2 regions of the Nonomuraea sp. B10E15 genome follow, and region 1 is predicted to be linked to the other one. Evidence: riboswitches for the same ligand, from Rfam matches in the RefSeq annotation. Region 1 holds a riboswitch; the other holds the start of a gene.

Region 1 (7,192 bases):
CGCCGGTGGCCTTCTCGTCCACGACGAAGCCGCCGCCGACCGAGAAGTAGATCTTCTCCCTGAGCTGCTCGCCCGCCGCGTCGTAGGCGGTGAAGCGCATGCCGTTGGGGTGCTCGGGCAGCGAGATCTTGCGCTCGAAGACGAGGTCCCGGCCGACGACGAAGGGGATCTCGCGCGTGCCGTACAGCCGGACGCTGCCCGACTCGCGCATCTCGGCCAGACGCCCTTCGACGGTGTCGACGTCGACCAGTTCCGGCTTCTCGCCGGACAGGCCCAGCAGGACCGCCTTGTCGCTGCCGTGGCCCTTCCCGGTCAGGCCGAGCGAGCCGTACAGGATGGCCTCCACCCGGGCCACGCGCGGCAGCAGGCCGTCCTCATGCAGGCCGCGGGCGAACTTGTGGGCCGCGGCCATCGGGCCTCCCGTGTGGGAGCTCGACGGCCCGATGCCGATCTTGAACAGGTCGAAGACGCTGATCGCCATTGATGATGCGCCCTTCATGAGTGCCGGGGCCCGGACGCGGGCCCCGGCGTCAGCCGATGAGGCCTGGCAGGGTCAGGACTCGCCCGAGGTGAGCGCGGCGTACTCCTCGGCGGAGAGCAGGTCCTCCGGGTCGCCCTCCATGCGCACCCGGAACATCCAGCCCTCGCCGTACGGGTCGCTGTTGGCCAGGCTCGGATCGTCCACGATGGCCTGGTTGACCTCGACGATCTCGCCGCCGACGGGCGTGTAGATCTCGCTGACCGACTTGGTCGACTCGACCTCGCCGACGGAGTCGCCCGGCTCGGTGACCGAACCGACCTCGGGGAGCTGCACGAAGACGACGTCACCAAGGGCGTCGGCGGCGTAGGCCGTGATGCCGACGGTCACGGTGAGGCCGTCCTCGACCCCGGAAACCCACTCGTGTTCCTTGGTGTAGCTCAGGTCGTCAGGGATGTTGCTCACTTGTTCCTCCTGTAAAAGGGCAGCTCGGCCAGGTCCATGGGTTCATGGCTGCCCCGGATGTCCACAGCCAGGCCTGAGTCGGCGCCGGTGTCCACGTAGGCCAGCGCGATGGGCTTGCCCAGGGTCTGGGAGGGCGCACCGCTGGTGACCTCGCCGACGACGGCGCCGTCCTTGGTGACCGGGTAGCCGTGGCGCGGCACCCGGCGGCCCCGGGCGACCAGACCGACGAGACGGCGCCGCGGCGGGTCGTCCTTGACCGCCTCGAGCGCCGACCTGCCGACGAAGTCGCCCGGCTTGTCGAATTTCACCACCCTGCCCAGCCCCGCGTCGAACGGGGTCAGCTCGGCGCTCAGCTCGTTGCCGTACAGGGGCATGCCGGCCTCGAGCCTGAGCGTGTCGCGGCTGGACAGTCCGGCGGGCTTGAGCCCGTACGGCTCGCCCGCGGTCACGAGCGCGTTCCAGAGCGGCACCGCGTCCTGGCCGGCCACGAACAGCTCGAACCCGTCCTCGCCGGTGTAGCCGGTGCGCGCGATGAGCGCCTGCCGCCCGTCGACGAGCCCGGGCAGGCCCGCGTAGTACTTGAGCCCGGCCAGGTCGGCGTCGGTGAGCGTGGCGAGGATCTCCTGGGAGCGGGGTCCCTGGACGGCGATCAGGGCGTACTGCTGCGAACGGTCGTCGACCACGGCGTCGTACGCCTTGGAGCGGTTCTCCAGCTCGTCGGCGACCTTCTCGTAGTTCGAGGCGTTCGCGACGACCATGAACTCCTCGTCCCCGAGCCGGTAGACGATGAGGTCGTCCAGCACCCCGCCCCGCTCGTTGACGATCATGGTGTACCTGGCTCGTCCGGGCGTCACGGCCGACATGTTGCCGACCAGCGCGTAGTCCAGGGCGGCGGCGGCCTGCGGCCCGGTCACGAAGATCTCGCCCATGTGCGAGAGGTCGAACAGCCCGGCGGCCTCGCGGACGGCCCTGTGCTCCGCGGACTCGCTCCCGTACCGGAGTGGCATGAGCCAGCCCGCGAAGTCGGTCAGCGTCGCGCCGAGGCTTTCGTGCACGTCTCGTAGCGGAGTAGGTCGGGACATTTATCGCACCTCAGGACAGGATTGGATGCCAGCATCCTCCCCCTCTGTCATCGATGCCTGAGAGCTTCGCCCGAGTTTTGCCGGACTTTCACCTTCGGCGAGACCCTGCGGGCCTGCTTTCCAGAGGTCACCTTCCGAGGAGACATGCTCCCGGTCAGCCGTGCGGTCCTTTGCCTTGAGAGGTTCGCGGGGAGGGCTTGCTCCTTCAGGGACCCTGACCGGCTGTCAGGGTGCTCTCCCGCACGGTTTGCTGGTGTGTCCCGCCAGCCTAGTAGTGATTTGGGGGTCTTGTCGCGTTCGCCGGTCAGCAGGCGGCCACCAGGGCCTCGAAGAGGGCGTGGTCCTCGGCCGCCTCCGGGTGCCACTGCGCCGCCACGGTGAACGGCCCCGAGTCCAGCTCCACCCCTTCGACGGTGCCGTCGGCGGCGGTCGCGGTCACGGTGAGGCCGGGGGCGAGCCGGTCGACGGCCTGGTGGTGATAGTGCGGCACCGTCACGGGCGCCGTGCCCAGCGCCTTGGCCAGGCGGGTGCCGGGGACGGGGGTGATGGGCAGGTGACCGAACCGTCCGGGCGCGGGGGAGTGACCCGTGTGGCCGACCACGTCGGGCAGGTGCTGGTGGAGGCTGCCGCCGAGAGCGACGTTGAGCACCTGGAGGCCCCGGCAGATGCCGAGGAAGGGCAGCCCGGCGTCGAGGGCGGCGGCCAGCACGGCGAACTCGGCCTGGTCGCGGAATTCGCGGATGTAGCCGGTACGCTCCGCCGGCGTCTCGCCGTACCTCGCCGGATCGATGTCGCCGCCACCGGCCAGGACGAGCCCGTCCAGGCGGCTCACCACCTGCGCGGCGTCCCCCGCGGGCGGGAGCACGACCGGCTGGCCGCCGGCCCGGACGACCTGCTCGACGTACATGTACGGCAGGAGCGCGACCGGCATGTCCTGCCAGACCGTGAACGTCGCCGGCTCCACGTAACACGTGACCCCGATGACGGGACGTCGCACGATGACCCCCCTAGAGCGGCGTGACGTAGGCGCCGGAGATGCCGCCGTCCACCAGGAACTCGCTGCCCGTGATGAACGACGCGTCGTCGCTGGCCAGGAACGCGACCGCCGCCGCGATCTCCGACGCCTCGGCGAAGCGCCCGACCGGGACGTGCACCAGGCGCCGCTGCGCCCGCTCGGGGTCCTTCGCGAACAACTCCTGCAGCAGCGGCGTGTTCACCGGGCCCGGGCACAGCGCGTTCACCCGGATGCCCTCGCGCGCGAACTGCACGCCCAGCTCGCGCGACATCGCCAGCACCCCGCCCTTGGACGCCGTGTAGGAGATCTGCGAGGTCGCCGAGCCCATGACGGCCACGAACGACGCGGTGTTGATGATCGAGCCCCTGCCCTGCCGCCGCATGTACGGGATGGCGTGCTTGCAGCACAGGTAGACGCTGGTCAGGTTCACGTCCTGGACGCGGCGCCACGCGTCGATGCCGGTCTCCAGGATCGAGTCGTCGTCGGGCGGCGAGATGCCGGCGTTGTTGAAGGCGATGTCCACGCTGCCGTAGGTGTCGAACGCCGTACGGAACATCCGGGCGACGTCGTCCTCGTCGGCCACGTCGACGCGTACGAAGAGGCCGCCGACCTCGTTCGCGGCCTTGACGCCCGCCTCCTCGTCGAGGTCGGCGCAGACCACCTTGGCGCCCTCGTCGGCGAACCTGCGCGCGGTGGCCAGCCCGATGCCGCCGCCCGCGCCGGTGATCACAGCCACCCGATCCTGCAATCTCTTCACGTGCTGCCTCACTCCCAGGAGATGAAGACGTTCTTGGTCTCCGTGAACGCCGCCAGGGCGTCGGGGCCGAGTTCCCGGCCCAGCCCTGACTGCTTGAAGCCGCCGAACGGGGTCCAGTAGCGGACCGACGCGTTGGAGTTCACCGACAGGGCGCCCGCCTCGACCGCTCTGGACACGCGGAGCGCGCGCCCGACGTCGCGGGTCCAGATGGAGCCGCTCAGCCCGTACGGGGTGTCGTTGGCGATGCGTACGGCGTCCGCCTCGTCCTCGAAGGGCGCCACCGACACGACCGGCCCGAAGATCTCCTCGGTGAACGCACGGTCGGTGACGTCCGGGGTGAGCACGGTCGGCGGGAACCAGTAGCCCTTGCCCTCGGGGCACGACCCCTGGAGGTAGGGGGCGCCGTCCTGGACGAAGCCGCGCACGCGGTCGAGGTGCTCGGCGCTGATCAGCGGGCCCATCTCGGTGCTCTCGTCGCGGGGGTCGCCGACGACGACGCCGCGCACGGCCTCGGAGAGGCGCTCCATGAAGGCGTCGTACACGCTTGACTGGACGAGCAGCCGGGACCTGGCGCAGCAGTCCTGTCCCGCGTTGTCGAAGACCGCGTAGGGGGCGGCTTGTGCCGCTCTGTCGAGTTCGGCATCCGCGAAGATGATATTTGCGGACTTGCCGCCTAGCTCCAGCGTGACCCGCTTGACCTGGGCCGCCGCCTTGGCCGCGATCTCCTTGCCCACCTCGGTCGAGCCGGTGAACACGATCTTGGCCACGCCGGGGTGCTCCACCAGCCGGGCGCCCGCGACCTCCCCCGCCCCGGGCAGCACCTGGAGCACCCCCTCGGGCAGGCCCGCGGCCAGGGCCAGCTCCGCCAGCCTCAGCGCGGTCAGGGGAGTCCACTCGGCCGGCTTGACGATCACCGTGTTGCCGGCCGCCAGCGCCGGGGCCACCCCCCACGACATGATCAGCATCGGGAAGTTCCACGGCACGATGACGCCCACCACGCCCAGCGGCTCCTGGAAGGTGACGTCCACGCCGCCGGGCACCGGGATCTGCCTGCCGTGGTCGCGCTCGGGCGCCCCGGCGTAGAAGTGCAGCACGTCGCGTACGGCGCCGGCCTCCCAGCGGGAGTTGCCGATCGGGTGCCCGGCGTTGGCCATCTCCAGCCGCGCCAGCTCCTCGCCGTGCTCGCCCACCAGGTCGGCGAACCTCCTCAGCAGCCGTGCCCGATCGCCGGGCGCCACCTGCCGCCAGGCGGCGTACGCCTTCCCGGCGCGCTCCACCGCCCGGTCGACCTCGGCCGCGTCGGCCAGTTCGACGTCGGCGACGACGGCCTCCGTCGCCGGATTGACGATCTTCATCGGTCACCCGTCACATTCGCTCGAAACCACGGAACATCTCCCAGTCCGTCACCGCCGCGTCGAACGCCGCCAGCTCCACGCGCGCGTTGTTCGCGTAATGCTCGACGACCTCCTCGCCGAACGCCTCGCGGGCCAGCTTCGACCCCTCGAACAGGGGGAGCGCGTCCCGCAGCGTGTGCGGAACGGTCTCCGCGCCCGAGTCGTAGGCGTTGCCCTCGAACGCGTCCTCCAGCGGCAGCTCGTTGTCGATGCCGTGCAGCCCGGCCGCCACCATTCCCGCCACCGCGAGGTACGGGTTGACGTCACCGCCCGGCACGCGGTTCTCGATCCGCAGCGACGGCCCGTGCCCGACGAGCCTGAGCGCGCAGGTGCGGTTGTCGACGCCCCACTTGATCGCCGTGGGGGCGAAGCTGCCCGGCACGTAACGCTTGTAGGAGTTGATGTTGGGGGCGTACAGGAGGGTGAGCTCGCGCAGGCAGGCCTGCTGCCCGGCGATGAAGCGGGCGCCGAGCTGCGAGAGCCCGTACGGCCCCGGCCCGGCCATGACGGGGTCGCCGTCGAGGCTCCTGAGCGAGATGTGGATGTGACAGGAGTTGCCCTCGCGCTCGTTCGGCTTGGCCATGAAGGTGATCGACCTGCCCTCCTGGGCGGCGATCTCCTTGGCGCCGTTCTTGTAGATGGCGTGGTTGTCGCAGGTCTTCAGCGCCTCGGCGTAGCGGAAGGCGATCTCGTGCTGGCCCAGGTTGCACTCGCCCTTCGCGGACTCGACGTAGAGCCCGGCGCCCTCCATGTCGCGCCTGATCCGCCGGAGGAGGGGCTCGATGCGGGCGGTGCCCAGCAGCGAGTAGTCGACGTTGTAGAGGTTGGCGGGCGACATGTCGCGGTAGCCGCGCTGCCACGCCTGCTCGTAGGTGTCGTCGTAGACGCAGAACTCCAGCTCGGTGCCGACGTACGCGGCCAGCCCCCGCTCGGAGAGCCGGGCGAGCTGCCTGCGCAGGACCTGGCGGGGGGAGGGCGGCACGTCGCCGCCGTCCTCCCAGGTCAGGTCGGCCATCAGCAGGACGGTGCCCTCCTGCCACGGCACCCGGCGCAACGTCGTCAGGTCGGGTTTCATCACGAAGTCGCCGTAGCCGCGCTCCCAGGACGACATCGCGTAGCCGGCCACGGTGTTCATGTCCACGTCGACCGCGAGCAGGTAGTTGCACCCCTCGGAGCCGTGGTGCAGCACCTCGTCGAGGAAATAGCGTGCGGACAGCCTCTTGCCCTGCAACCTGCCCTGCATGTCGGCGATCGCGAGGAGCACGGTGTCGATCCGCCCGGACGCCACCTCGTCGCGCAGCTCGCTGACGGAAAGGTATCCGGTGCTCGCTCCATCGCTCACGCTACGCCGCTCCGATCTGCGCTGACACGCGTCCCCGTTGATTGGGCTAGTCTTAGACCATTGATGTGTATGGCGGGATCCCTTGTCAAGACCTGAGGACACGTTGGACGAGTCGGCGCGTTTGATGACGGTGCTGCGCCCGGTCCGGGCCGGCAACGCCTTCGAGGAGACCGTGGAACGCCTGCTCCAGGCCATCAAGCTCGGCCTGGTCGCGCCGGGCGACAAGCTTCCCCCCGAGCGCGAGCTGGCCGTCAGGCTCGGCATCAGCAGGGTGACGCTGCGCGAGGCCATCCGGGCGCTGTCCGACGCGGGATACCTCGAGGTGCGCAGGGGCCGTTACGGCGGCGCGTTCGTCACGTACGCGCCGCCCGAGCCGGACGCCGGCCACCTGCGCGAGGCCGTCAAGGAGATGGGCATGGCCGACCTGTCGGACGCCCTCACGTTCCGCCTGGCGGTCGAGTGCGGGGCGGCCCAGGTGCTGGCGATGTCCCGGCCGGCGGAGGAGCAGCGGGCGGTGCTCGTACGCCGGCTCGCCGACGTGAACGAGGCCGGCCTCGACGACTACCGCCGGCTCGACACCGCCTTCCACCTGTCGATCGCCGAGCTGACGGGCTCGCCCCTGCTCGCCACGACCTGCGCGGACGCCCGCTCGCGGGTCA
Region 2 (7,192 bases), on a different contig from region 1:
CAGCGTGCGCAGGCGCTCGACCTGGGCCGTCCACATGGCCCCCGCGGGGGTCGCCTTGGCCTTGCGGCGCGCGATCCGGTCGTCGTAGGCCTTCACCCCGAACGTGGCCCGCTGCCCCGCCTCCGCGGCCCGCAGCGCGTCGGTCAGCGCCCGGTCGAGGGCCTGGCCCGCCGCCAGCAGCTCGATCTCGTCGGCCGCCGAGGCCTGCAGCTCGCGCAGCGTCCGCTCGGCCTCGCGGGCCTTCTCGAGCAGCTCGGGGAAGCTCCTGGAGATCTCCTGGTCCGCGTGGAAGCGAACCTCGGCCTCCCGGCTCACCCGCGGACGGAAAAACGCCATCGACTCGGCCCCTTCACGCTGTCGTCATTCGTTCCGACGCTTAGCGTACGCCGTCCCGCGACACGTGCGGAAATCGGCCAGGAGCGAGCGCCTTTACATAGTAAGATGATCTCCATGCCCGCCAAGCGACCACCCGTCCCCCTCTCCCGCGAGCGCATCATCGAGGCCGCGCTCCACATCGCCGACGGCCAGGGCCTGCGCAGGCTCACCATGCGCCGCCTGGGCGACGCCCTGCAGGTGGAGGCGATGGCCATCTATCACCACCTGCCCCGGGGCAAGGAAGCGCTGATGGACGCGCTGGCCGAGCACGTCACCGCCATCCACGTCGAGCAGCGCTCCACCTGGCAGGAGACGGCCAGGGCCTGGTGCCGGGCGAGCAGGGAGGCGCTGCGCGAGCATCCCGGCGTGCTGGCCCTGGCCCTCACCAAGCCGCCCAAGGGCGCCACGGCGGTCGCCGTCAAGGAGCAGACCGAGCAGCTCGCCGACGCGGGGCTCCAGGGCGCCGCCGAGGCCGTGCGCACGCTGCGGGCCTTCGTCTTCGGCAGCGTCGCCGTCGAGGTGCAGCAGTCAGGCTGGGCCGACCCAGACGTCGATGAATGGGTCAGACGGGACGAAAGAGCTGATATCGACTTCGAGCGCGGGCTCGACGCTCTCCTCAAGGGATTGCAAACGTGATGCGCGTGTCGCGCTTGGCCGGTTATCCTGCATAAGGCACGCTGTGTCGAAGGTCACACGCACCAGGGATCCTCCTGTAACAGCCCGAACGGGCTATGTCGGAACGCGTGACACAGTCGCACACTTGCCAGGACAACAACCCGAGCCGGCTCCCGCCCCTCCAGAACGGGAGCATCCCACGAGATATCGGAGGCACGCCGATGTGCCCGCACGACCCGGCCTGTCCGGATGCCGAGGCGCCTGACCGCGAGGCGGCACGCACCCTCGCCTGCCACCCCGAGCAGGGGTGGAGCCTGCTCTGCAACGGCGTCGTCCTGTTCGAGGACACCGGCGAGCTGCTGCCCAGCGGCACCGTCATCGCACCTCATCGGCCCGATCCGCTGGTGGGCGCGGCCTGATCCGCACGCGGGCGGCGCCGCCGGCCGGTGCTGCCCTGCCGTGGCGGCCCGCCGTAGCGGGTGATCCACTCCGCCACGACCTCGCCCACCCGGGCGGGGTCCTTTTTCAGGTCATGGCCCTCTCCCGGCAGCACCACCAGGCGCGCGGCATCCGCGGCGTCCGGCACTCCGAAGGGGTCACGATCACCGTTCACGACCAGCACGTCCACCCCGGCGCCGCGTAGCTCCCCGGCCCGGGAGCGCTCCGGCTTCCCCGGCGGATGCAGCGGAAAGGCCAGCGCCACCGCCGCCGCCGCGCCGACCGCCTTCGCCGTACGGCACGCCACCCGAGCCCCGTTGCTCCGCCCGCCCTGCACGAGGGGCAGCCCCGGCAGGCGCGCGCGCAGCTCGGACAGCACGATCTCCCACGCCTCGTCCTGCCTCGCCGGCGGGCCGGGCGCCCGCGCCCCCGCCATCCTGAACGCCTGCGTCACCCGCGCCACGCTGGCTCCCACGCCCATGGCGGCGTCGCGCACGGCCAGCAGATCGGGAGCGTCCACTCCCCCGGCCGAGCCATGGGTCAGGACCAGCAGCAGCCGCGCGCCCGGCACCTCGTCGATCTCCACGAGCGCGGGCCCGCGCGGGGTCATCACCTCCATGCCAGCACCGTACCTGGGGAGGATGACGCGCTAGCCCTCAGGTCGGATGACGACACCACTTCCGGGATGGATGATGACCTTATGCCGGACCAGCGTCCCATCAGGGAAGACCTTCAGGCCACGCTCGACGCCCGCCGCGATCTCGGGCCCGACTACGAGGCGGCGCTCGTCGACTCGTTCACCGAGCGCCTCGAGGCCACCATCGCCGCCCGGGTGCGGGCCGAGCTCGACCGCCACGGGCCCCCGCCGCACAAGAAGTCCGCGCCGGGCGCGACGATGATCCCGGTCGCGCTGGGCTCGATGGGCATGGGCATCCCGCTGACGGCCATCGGGGTGGTCAACGCCGGACTGGTGGGGCTGATCATCACGTGGCTGGCCATCGTCATCATCAACGTGGCCGCCGCGGCGGCCATCATGCGCCGCGGCTGACCTCCGGCCGGCGGAGGGAACGGGAGCACCTCCGCCGGCCCGCGGGCACGCCCGGGAGGAGCGCCTCGGTGGCGTGGGCCGGGACGTCACGCACACCGGGCCCCGGGCGTCAGGTGTCGCGCTGGTAGCGGAGCCTGACCTCCGCGGCCAGCGTCTCGTCGGCGTGCTCCAGCCCGTACGACCAGACCCGCCCCGCGTCGTCGTCGCGCCCGCGCAGGGGCAGGGTGCGGGCGAGCAGCTCGATGGCCAGCGCGCTCGTCTGCGCGTCCGCGCCTCCCTCCACGGTCTCCGCGAACTCCGCGCAGGCCAGCTCCAGGTGCGCGATGCCGAGCCGGACCCGCAGCCCCGGCGTCTCCTCCTCGGGCACGGCCTCCAGGGCGTCCAGGAGGAGCTCAGCCGCCGCCCCGGGCTCTCCGTGCTCCATCAGCAGGTCGGCCAGCTCCTGCGCGGCGCGCGCGGCGACCTCGCCGTCGCCGACCGCCATCGCGGCCCGCAGCTCCTGCTCCGCCTCCTCGAGGTTGAGCGCCCGCACGGCCAGCCGGGCCAGCGCGAGATGGGCCAGCGGGACGTACGCGGCCGCGCCGACCCCCAGCACGGCCTGCCAGGCGGCCCTGGCCTGCTCGGCCCGCCCTTCGCGCTCGAACCCCTGGGCCAGGTGGCAGGCGGCCTGCGAGGCGTATTCGGGGTGCCCCGTCGCCAGCGCGGTCCTGGCGGCGGTCCTGGCGGCCTCGACGTCGCCGCGCTCCTCCAGCACCACGGCCAGCCCGACGGCGGCCTGAGCCCTGTCGGGCTCGTCGGGGTCGGCGGCGAGCTCGCTGAGGATGGCGGCGGCGCCGTCGAGGTCGCCGCGTTCGGCCAGACGCCGGGCGGTGTCGAGAGGCGGGGTCTCCAGCTCTGAGGACGTCAAGAGAGCTCCTTCTGGCGACGGTCGCCCCGAGCCTAACGACTTCCGGCGATCATGTCTGCCCCGTTGACGCCGAAGGTCTGGCCCTCCCGGTGACTAGTCCTCGTACGCCTCCAGCGGGGGGCACGAGCACACCAGGTTGCGGTCGCCGTAGGCCTGGTCGATGCGGCGCACCGGCACCCAGTACTTGCCGTCGCGCAGCGACGGCAGCGGGTAGGCGGCCTCGGTCCGCGTGTACGGGTGGTGCCACTCGTCGGCGCTCACCGACTCCGCGGTGTGCGGCGCGTTGCGCAGGGGGTTGTCGGCCTTGTCGTAGTCGCCGGACGCCACCTTGGCGATCTCGCCCCTGATGGCGATCATCGCGTCGGCGAACCGGTCGAGCTCGCCGAGGTCCTCGCTCTCGGTCGGCTCGATCATGAGGGTCCCGGCGACGGGGAACGACATGGTGGGCGCGTGGAAGCCGTAGTCGATGAGGCGCTTGGCCACGTCGTCCACGGTGACGCCGGTCTCCTTGGTGATCTGGCGCAGGTCGATGATGCACTCGTGGGCCACCAGCCCGCCGCGTCCGGTGTAGAGCACCGGGAAGTGGGGGGCCAGCCGCTTGGCGAGGTAGTTGGCCGACAGGATGGCCTGCTCGGTGGCCGCCGTGAGCCCGTCGGAGCCCATCATCCGGATGTACGCCCACGAGATCGGCAGGATCCCTGCCGACCCGTAGGGCGCCGCGGAGACGGGCCCCACCGGCGAGCCGTCGCGCAGCGGGTGACCGGGCAGGTAGGGCGCCAGGTGGCCGCGGACCGCGACCGGGCCGACGCCGGGGCCGCCGCCGCCGTGCGGGATGCAGAACGTCTTGTGCAGGTTGAGGTGGGACACGTCGGCCCCGAACTCGCCGGGCTTGGCCAGCCCGACCAGCGCGTTGAGGTTGGCACCGTCGACGTAGACCTGGCCGCCGGCCTGGTGGACCTTGGCGCAGATCTCGGTGATGGTCTCCTCGTAGACGCCGTGCGTCGACGGGTAGGTCACCATGATCGCGGCGAGCGCGTCGCGGTGCTTGGCGATCTTGGCGTCGAGGTCGGCCAGGTCGACGTTACCCTCGGAGTCACAGGCCACGACCACGACCCGCATGCCGGCCATGACGGCGCTGGCGGCGTTGGTGCCGTGGGCCGAGGAGGGGATGAGGCAGACGTCCCGCCCGCTGTCACCGCCCGCGTGGTGGTAGGCGCGGATGGCCAGCAGCCCGGCGAACTCGCCCTGGGAGCCGGCGTTGGGCTGGATGGAGACGGCGTCGTAGCCGGTCACCTCGGCCAGCCAGTGCTCCAGCGTGCCGATCAGCTCGAGGTAGCCCTCGGCCTGGGCGGCGGGCGCGTAGGGGTGGACGGCGGCGAACTCCGGCCAGGTGATCGGCTCCATCTCGGTGGTCGCGTTGAGCTTCATCGTGCAGGAGCCCAGCGGGATCATGGACCGGTCGAGCGCGATGTCCTTGTCCTGCAGCCGGCGCAGGTAGCGCAGCATCGCGGTCTCGGAGCGGTGGTCGTGGAAGACCGGGTGGGTCAGGTAGGCGGACTCGCGCAGCAGCGGGGCGGGCAGCGCGTCGGCGGCGCCCTCGACGTCGGTGCGGGGGGTCGTGACCCCGAACGCGGCCTGCACCGTGACCAGGTCGGCGGCTCCGGTCTTCTCGTCGCAGGCGATCGAGACGTGGTCGGCGTCCACCTGCCAGAGGTTGACGCCCCGCTCGGCGGCGGCGGCGACCACGGCGGACGCCCGCCCGGGCACGCGCACGAGCACCGTGTCGAAGAACTCGGCGTGCACGACCTCCACGCCCGCCCGGCGCAGCCCCTCCGCCAGGGCGGCGGCGTGGCGGTGCACCCGGTGGGCGATGCGGCGCAGGCCCTCCGGGCCGTGGTAGACGGCGTACATGCTCGCGATGACGGCGAGCAGGACCTGCGCGGTGCAGATGTTGCTGGTGGCCTTCTCGCGGCGGATGTGCTGCTCGCGGGTCTGCAGGGCCAGGCGGTAGGCGGGGTCGCCGTCGGCGTCGACGGAGACGCCGACCAGGCGGCCGGGCAGCTGCCGCTGCAGGCCCTCGCGTACGGACATGTAGGCGGCGTGCGGCCCGCCGAACCCGAAGGGCACCCCGAACCGCTGCGAGGAGCCCACGGCGATGTCGGCGCCCAGCTCGCCGGGGGCGGCCACGAGCGTCAGTGCCAGCAGGTCGGCGGCGGCCACGACGAGGGCGCCCGCCTCGTGCGCGGCGGCGGCCACGGCGCGGAAGTCACGCAGCCGGCCGGACGCTCCTGGGTACTGGACGAGCACGCCGAAGCACTCGGGCAGCTCGCCGTCGAGGGAGTGCTCCACGAGCGTGATGCCGAGCGGCTCGGCCCTGGTGGCGAGGACGGCCTTGGTCTGGGGCAGCGCGTCGGCGTCGACCACGAACACGGCGCTCTTGGACTTGCCCGCCCTGCGGGCCAGCGTCATGGCCTCGGCCGCGGCGGTCGCCTCGTCGAGGAGCGAGGCTCCGGACACGGGCAGGCCGGTGAGGTCGGAGACGACGGTCTGGAAGTTGAGCAGCGCCTCGAGGCGGCCCTGCGAGATCTCCGGCTGGTAGGGGGTGTAGGCGGTGTACCAGCCCGGGTTCTCCAGCAGGTTGCGGCGGATGACGGCGGGCGTGACCGTGTCGTGGTAGCCCAGCCCGATCATCGAGGTCAGCACCTGGTTACGGTCGGCCAGGGCGCGCAGCTCGGCGATGGCCTCGGCCTCGCCGGCGGGGGCGGGCAGCGTGAGCCGGTCCTTCGCCCTGATGGACTCGGGGACGGCGACCGCCACCAGATCCGCCACGGACTCGAAGCCCACGGCCTCGAGCATGCGCTGCTGTTCGGACTCGGAGGGGCCGATGTGCCGGGACGAGAACGGCGGGGCGGACAGATCGGTCATGGAGATGCCTCCCGAGGCTGTGGAGACCGGCGCCAGGGCGCGGGCGTGTGCCGGATCTCCCCCTCTGTCAGCGCGGGCCCCGGACAAGCGCGGGGCCGCGACCTGAGAGCTTCACCCCGGTGGGGCTTGCACCGTCGGTGAGGCGCGCCTGGCGGGTGCGCCTGCTTTCCAGAGTTGCCTCGCCCGAGCGGTACGGGATGCCTGAGAGATTCCGGGGAGGGTTGCTCCTTCGGCGCCCCGGAGCCCAGGGGGCCCGGAGACTCTCCCGCACGGGGTCGTCGGCCTTTCTGCCCTCAGGTTACTACGCCCGATTCGTACGGCTGCCAGGAGCCGTGCTCACCCCGTGCGGCGGGCGCGGCGGCGCCGGGCGAGTTCGTCAGCGGGATGGTCGGCCGGGACGGTGTCCTCGACCGCCGCGCGTTCCCCCGGCAGCTCCGCGAGGGAGCCCTCGACCTCGCGCCAGACCCGGCCGAGCGCGATGCCGAACACGCCCTGCCCGCCCTGGAGCAGGTCTATCACCTCGTCGGCCGAGGTGCACTCGTAGACGCTGACGCCGTCGCTCATGAGCGTGATCTGCGCGAGGTCGGCGACCCCGCGGTCACGCAGATGTTGCACGGCCGTGCGGATCTGCTGCAACGACACCCCGGTGTCGAGGAGCCGCTTGACGACCTTGAGGACCAGGATGTCGCGGAAGCTGTAGAGACGCTGGGAGCCGGAGCCCTGCGCGGCTCTTATCGTGGGCTCGACGAGGCCCGTGCGCGCCCAGTAGTCGAGCTGCCGATAGGTGATGCCGGCCGCCGAGCATGCCGTCGGCCCGCGGTATCCGATGTCGCCCGGCAGCGCCGCGGGCTGTTCGTCGAAGAGCAGACCCTGCTCCCCGGCAC

What was found. Region 1 has a riboswitch for glycine ahead of gcvT (glycine cleavage system aminomethyltransferase GcvT). Riboswitches for the same ligand answer to the same signal wherever they lie in the genome.
Region 2: another riboswitch for glycine. It lies ahead of gcvP (aminomethyl-transferring glycine dehydrogenase); the one in region 1 lies ahead of gcvT (glycine cleavage system aminomethyltransferase GcvT).

What each region holds. Positions count from the first base shown of each region.
Region 1 is NZ_JBDPMB010000028.1:50,201-57,392, forward strand. Features, by position in the region: gene ABGB14_RS43975 (L-serine ammonia-lyase) at 1-481, opposite strand, end outside; gene gcvH (glycine cleavage system protein GcvH) at 554-943, opposite strand; gene gcvT (glycine cleavage system aminomethyltransferase GcvT) at 940-2,025, opposite strand; glycine riboswitch at 2,060-2,159, opposite strand; glycine riboswitch at 2,179-2,276, opposite strand; gene ABGB14_RS43990 (gamma-glutamyl-gamma-aminobutyrate hydrolase family protein) at 2,330-3,022, opposite strand; gene ABGB14_RS43995 (3-oxoacyl-ACP reductase) at 3,033-3,797, opposite strand; gene ABGB14_RS44000 (aldehyde dehydrogenase family protein) at 3,806-5,152, opposite strand; gene ABGB14_RS44005 (glutamine synthetase family protein) at 5,163-6,533, opposite strand; gene ABGB14_RS44010 (FCD domain-containing protein) at 6,658-7,192, shown strand, end outside.
Region 2 is NZ_JBDPMB010000005.1:316,117-323,308, reverse strand. Features, by position in the region: gene ABGB14_RS19295 (hypothetical protein) at 1-336, opposite strand, end outside; gene ABGB14_RS19290 (TetR/AcrR family transcriptional regulator C-terminal domain-containing protein) at 451-1,011, shown strand; gene ABGB14_RS19285 (DUF5999 family protein) at 1,212-1,409, shown strand; gene ABGB14_RS19280 (alpha/beta family hydrolase) at 1,376-2,047, opposite strand; gene ABGB14_RS19275 (hypothetical protein) at 2,129-2,476, shown strand; gene ABGB14_RS19270 (tetratricopeptide repeat protein) at 2,586-3,383, opposite strand; gene gcvP (aminomethyl-transferring glycine dehydrogenase) at 3,477-6,308, opposite strand; glycine riboswitch at 6,487-6,586, opposite strand; gene ABGB14_RS19260 (MerR family transcriptional regulator) at 6,645-7,192, opposite strand, start outside.